2 regions of the Bordetella avium genome follow, and region 1 is predicted to be linked to the other one. Evidence: predicted binding sites of a transcription regulator. Region 1 holds the regulator's gene; the other holds the start of a gene.
What was found. Region 1 encodes sigma-54, which starts transcription at its own class of promoters, with help from an activator protein. Its sites were predicted from a motif close to TGGCANGNAANCTGCTTT; they were not measured.
Positions count from the first base shown of each region.

Region 1 (3,096 bases):
AGTAAAGGGTTCTTCCCGGTCACCCCAGACCCAGCGCAGCACATCGACGACTTCTTCGCTGAGCTGCGGGCGTAATTGCGCCAGCGTCGCCCCGGGAACGATCTGGTGGCGGCCGGCGGCCATGCTGGCATAGAGCCAGTTGCGCGCGGCGAAAAAGACGATCAATGACCAGATGACCACCACACCCCACCAGAAATAAGGGTTGATGCGATTCAACATATCGACAGTTTGTTGGCCCATGCTCTGCAGGCTCTCGAAGGCCAGAGCCTTGCCGAAACCGAGCAGCCAGGAACTGGCCAGAAGCCAGATCACCGCGATGACCGCCAGGACGATTGCTCGCATCACTAGGCGAGGAAAGGTGAGCTTGAGCAGCGTTTGACCTATCAGGCGGCTGTCTTGGCGAATGCGTTCGGGCGAAGTCTGATTCATCATGCAAAATATTGTACCTATGACTCGTCCTGCTCTAGAACTTCGGCCTGGTCAGCATTTAACTTTGACCCCGCAACTGCAACAGTCGATCCGGCTCTTGCAGCTATCCTCATTGGAGCTGGAGGCGGAAATCTCCCTGGCCTTGGCCGACAATCCGTTGCTGGAGCGCGACGAAAATCCGGCCGAACAGGTGGACTCGCAGCGCGAGGCAAGCATCGAAAGTGATGATTCCTCACCTGAAATCGAGACGCGTCTGGAAGAAATGCCGGGTTCGGGCGGCGTCTATCCAGACGAAGATGAGCCGCAACAGGCCCGCGCCGACACGCTGCGTGAGCATTTGCTGGGCCAACTGGCGCTGACCCGCGCCGGGCCGCGCGACGCGGCATTGGTTGAGGTGCTCATCGAGGAGCTGGACGACAACGGCTATCTGGGCTCGCCGCTGGTGGAAATCTTGCAGTGGCTGCCGCCGGAGCTGGAGATCGATGAAGACGAGTTGCGTGTCGCTTTGAGCCTGTTGCAGTCTTTCGACCCGCCGGGCATCGGCGCCCGCGATATGGCGGACTGTCTGTTGCTGCAATTGCGCCAACCCGATCTGACTCGTTTGCCCGAAGCCGCCAACCCTGTCATCTTGCGTTGTGCGCGCGAGATCTGCGTGCAGCATCTGTCCTTGCTGGCCTCAGGCAATTTGGCGCGCCTGCGTGACGTGCTGGGGGTGGACGAACCGACCTTGCGCACCGCCCACAGCCTTATCGTGCGCCTAGAGCCCCGACCCGGTCGGGCCTGGACCGTCCCGGCGGCCGAGTATGCGCTGCCTGACGTGCTGGTGAGCAAAACGCGGCAGGGCTGGCAGGCCGTGCTCAATAGCGCCGCCATGCCCCGGCTACAGATCAATGGGTTGTATGCGCAAATGTTGGCTAACCAGCGAGAAACGGCCTATGCGGGCCTGAGCGCACAGTTGCAGCAGGCACGCTGGATGATCCGCAATATCGAACAACGATTCGACACGATTCTGCGCGTGTCGCAGGCCATTGTGATGCATCAGGCGGCGTTTTTCAGTGAAGGTCCGGCTGCCATGCGTCCGCTCATTCTCAAAGACATTGCAGCTGAGTTGGGTTTGCACGAATCCACGATTTCACGCGCCACAACACAGAAGTACATGCTCACTCCGTTCGGTACGCTGGAGCTCAAATATTTCTTCGGGACCGGTCTTGCCACGGATAGCGGGAATGCGGCTTCTGCCACCGCTGTGCAGGCGCATATCCGCAAGATGGTGTCAGAGGAAAACCGCGCCAAGCCGCTATCTGATAGCCAGATCATGGAGCGATTGGCCAGTCAGGGCATCGTGATTGCCCGGCGTACCGTGGCCAAGTACCGGGAAGCCTTGCGCATTGCGCCGGCGGCGGTGCGTAAGGCGCAGGGCTGAAGAACAAAAGCCCGCAGGCCTAGCCTGCGGGCTTTCTTGGGGCTTGCCCGCTGCGGTGGATCAGGCCGCAGCGACCAGCGGAATCGGGAAGGTGTTTGCGGCAGGCTGTTCGGCGTCGAGCATGGCGGTCGGTGTATTGACCGGCACGGCGATTGAGCGCACGTCGCACACGCTGGAGGCGCGTCCGCCGGGAAGGTATTCGCTGGCCGTCGCGGCGCAGCAACCACAGCAGGAGGCAACCCCCAGCTCGAATTGCAAATCGCCCAGCGAATTGGCGCCAGCATCCACGCAGGCGCGGACTTGGCGTTCGGTTACGGCATTACAGATGCAAACGTACATGAGAACAATTATCGTCAATAACTAAGTCTCGTGCAAGCACTTGGCAAGAAAATTTGATGCTGCAACGCAAGGTCTAAGTTGTTGAAATAAGGGACAAACTAAGCCGTTTGGCCGGACATCTTCGCCTGCCTGCGACCGGCCAGGCTGCCGGAAAGTTGCATGCCCCAGGCAGGCACTGCTTAGATCGTGCTTCGGTTGTTTTGTCTGAAAATGCGGAGGGCCGTTGTTTATTTTCAGCGTAAATTTCCCTGCGTTTTTTTATGCTGATGACGGCATATCGCTAAGAAAACAGAGGAAATAAAAGAAGAAAACCACGCATTGCGCGTCGGATACCCGCATGAATTCAGGATTTTTACGTCATTGCATTAAATACCAGGACTCGTTCTCATTCGTTTATCGCTTTCGTGTTGCGCTCGCAAAGCGATTTACCAGATGTTGCCAAGCCCTAGGCGCGCTGCTGTCCTCAATGTTAGTCTGCCGGGGTTGCGCGCTTGACGCGGGCCCGCCAGATCCAGGAGCACATTAATGAAAGGCGATAAAACGGTTATCCAGTTTTTGAATAAACAGCTGACCAACGAACTGACGGCTATCAATCAGTATTTTCTGCATGCGCGCATGTTGCGCCATTGGGGCTTTAATAAGCTCGGCAAACACGAGTACGAAGAATCCATCGAAGAAATGAAGCACGCCGATCGTCTGATCGAGCGGATTTTCATGCTTGATGGTCTGCCCAACCTGCAGGACTTGCACAAACTGCTGATCGGTGAGGACGTGCCCGAGTTGCTGGCCTGTGACCTTAAGGTCGAACTGACCGCCCAGGCAACGCTCAAGGACGGTATCGCCTACTGTGAGTCGGTGCGCGATTACGTCTCGCGTGATCTGCTTCAGGACATCCTGGACGATAC
Region 1 is NZ_CP139969.1:74,285-77,380, forward strand. Features, by position in the region: gene U0029_RS00315 (hypothetical protein) at 1-432, opposite strand, end outside; gene rpoN (RNA polymerase factor sigma-54) at 449-1,852, shown strand; gene U0029_RS00325 ((2Fe-2S)-binding protein) at 1,913-2,209, opposite strand; gene bfr (bacterioferritin) at 2,717-3,096, shown strand, end outside.

Region 2 (3,096 bases), 1.7 Mb from region 1:
CGTGAGCTGTTGGGCAAACTGAGCGCGATCTGAGCGCTGCAATATGGCCATCACCATTCCGATCCGCAGCGCTGCGCCGCTCAAGTCCTCCATTCTCGTGCCGGCTGGCGCCGCGCTAACCAGCCTGCCGCCGCTATCGGTTTACGTGCATGTGCCCTGGTGTGTGCGCAAATGCCCCTATTGCGACTTCAATTCCCATGCGATGCCGGGGCAGGACATCCCCGAACGCGCCTATCTTGATGCCTTGCGCGCCGATCTCGAGCAGGCGGTTCCGCTGGTATGGGGGCGTCAGGTCATCTCTGTTTTTATCGGCGGAGGCACGCCCAGCCTGTTGTCGGCCGCCGGTCTGGATGAACTGCTCGCCATGCTGCGGGCCTGTCTCAATCTGCTGCCGGATGCAGAGATCACGATGGAGGCCAATCCCGGCACGGCGGAAGCCAGCCGTTTTCTTGATTACGCAGCGAGCGGCGTGACGCGTTTTTCCCTGGGCATCCAGAGTTTTGACGACGCCCAGCTGCACAAGCTGGGCCGCATTCACGATTCGGCTCAGGCGCGCGCGGCGATCGAGATGGCGCAGCGCGCCGTATCGCGGGTCAATCTGGATGTGATGTTCGCCTTGCCGGGACAGGACATCAATGCCTGTGTGGCCGATCTGCGCGAGGCGCTGTCTTTCGGCACCGAGCATTTATCGCTCTATCACCTGACCCTGGAGCCGAACACGGTATTTGCCAAGTACCCGCCCGAGCTGCCCGATGACGATGATAGCGCCGCCATGCAAGACGCTGTCGAAGCCACGCTGGCCGATGCGGGGCTGGCGCGTTACGAAGTCTCGGCCTATGCCCGGCAGGGTGCCCGCTGCAAGCACAATGTGAATTATTGGGAGTTTGGCGACTATCTCGGCCTGGGGCCGGGCGCTCACGGTAAGCTGTCTTTTCATGACCGCATCGTGCGCGAAGCGCGTCATCGTAATCCGGAGTCCTGGATGCAGCGGGCGATGGCCCGCGATGGCAGCCATGTCGCTGAAAACCGCCAGGTCGGGCCTGATGAGCTGCCTTTCGAGTTCATGCTCAATGCCTTGCGCCTCAAAGACGGGGTGGCGGCCAGCAGCTTTTCGGAGCGCACCGGTTTGTCTTTGGCCGCTATCGCGCACCAGCTGGATGCGGCCAGCCAGCGGGGCCTGCTCGACGCGGACCCGACCCGTTTGCGGGCGACTGCACTGGGTTGGCGCTTTCTCAATGATTTGCAGGAAATCTTTCTGTAATGGTTTGGCACCACGATAGGGCGTTTATGCCCTATCTTTTGCACCATAATGGTGCTTAATTGAGCGTTAAATGGTCTGTTTCTCGGGGTTGCCCTTGAACTAAACCTGGCACGCATCTTGCTTTGATTCTGGATGCTTGTCGGGCGCTATGCCCGTGACGCTTTTATCCAATGGAGATGACATGGCAAGCCCCCAAGACGTAATCAAACTGATCGCCGACAACGAAGTCAAATTCGTGGACTTCCGATTCACCGACACGCTTGGCCGTGAGCACCACGTCTCGGTGCCGGCTCACACCGTCGATGAAGAAAAGCTCGAGGCAGGTCAGGCTTTCGACGGTTCGTCGATTCCGGGCTGGAAGGGTATCGAAGCTTCCGACATGCTGCTCATCCCTGATGTGGCCACCGCCAATCTGGACCCCTTCCGCGAAGAAACGACGCTGATCCTGAGCTGCGACGTCGTCGAGCCCTCCGACATGAAGGGCTATGACTGCGATCCGCGTTCGATCGCCAAGCGCGCCGAAGCTTATCTCAAGTCCTCCGGCCTGGGCGACACCGCTTTCTTCGGTCCGGAACCCGAATTCTTTGTCTTCGACGGCGTGACCTGGAACACGGACATGTCGGGCACCTTCGTGAAGATCAAGTCGGAAGAGGCCCCCTGGTCGACCGGCCTGGAATTCGAAGGCGGCAACATGGGCCACCGTCCGGGCGTCAAGGGCGGCTATTTCCCCGTCCCGCCGGTCGATTCCTTCCAGGACATGCGTTCCGAAATGTGCCTGCTCATGGAGCAGATGGGTGTGCCGGTCGAAGTGCACCACCATGAAGTGGCGGCCCCCGGCCAGTTGGAAATCGGCACCAAGTTCAGCACGCTGGTGACCCGCGCCGACTGGAACCAGATCATGAAGTACGTGATTCATAACGTGGCTCATGCCTATGGCAAGACCGCAACCTTCATGCCCAAGCCCATCGTCGGCGACAACGGTTCCGGCATGCACGTGCACCAGTCCATCTGGAAGGACGGCCAAAACCTGTTCGCAGGCAATGGCTACGCTGGCTTGTCTGATTTCGCCCTGTACTACATCGGCGGCATCATCAAGCACGCCCGTGCCCTGAACGCCATCACCAACCCCGGCACGAACTCCTACAAGCGTCTGGTGCCGCACTTCGAAGCGCCGGTCAAGCTGGCTTACTCGGCCCGCAACCGCTCGGCTTCGATCCGCATCCCTTACGTGGGCAACCCCAAGGCCCGCCGTATCGAAAGCCGCTTCCCGGACCCGCTGGCCAACCCCTACCTGGCTTTCTCGGCCCTGATGATGGCGGGTCTGGACGGTGTGCAGAACAAGATTCACCCCGGCGATCCGGCCGACAAGAATCTGTACGATCTGCCGCCGGAAGAAGACGCCAAGATCCCGACCGTGTGCGCCTCGCTCGAAGAAGCGCTGGCTGCGCTCGACAAGGACCGCGAGTTCCTGACCCGTGGTGGCGTGTTCAGCAATGAAATGCTGGATGCCTACATCGAGCTCAAGATGGGTGAAGTCACGCGTCTGCGCATGACGACCCATCCCGTGGAGTTCGACATGTACTACAGCCTGTAATGCTCTAAGGCTGAAGGCCCCGGCCCGCCTTGGTGCGGCCGGGTCTGTAAGGGGCGATGCCTGCGGGCTCGCCCCGCCCCGGAGCCGTGCATAATGAATGTCGAAGCTTTTGAGTTGCTCGCCACCTCCGTTTTGCTGTTGGACGGAAATGGCCATATCGTATATGCCAACGCCTCCGCCGAAGACCTGTTCGGCCGTTCCCGCAAGCAATTGCGTGGATACGCAGCGCCCACACTCTTTG
Region 2 is NZ_CP139969.1:1,797,920-1,801,015, forward strand. Features, by position in the region: gene rdgB (RdgB/HAM1 family non-canonical purine NTP pyrophosphatase) at 1-33, shown strand, start outside; gene hemW (radical SAM family heme chaperone HemW) at 44-1,261, shown strand; gene glnA (type I glutamate--ammonia ligase) at 1,443-2,855, shown strand; gene glnL (nitrogen regulation protein NR(II)) at 2,949-3,096, shown strand, end outside.
Region 2: a site for sigma-54 is predicted at 1,368-1,385, ahead of glnA (type I glutamate--ammonia ligase). Genes of this name have one in related genera too.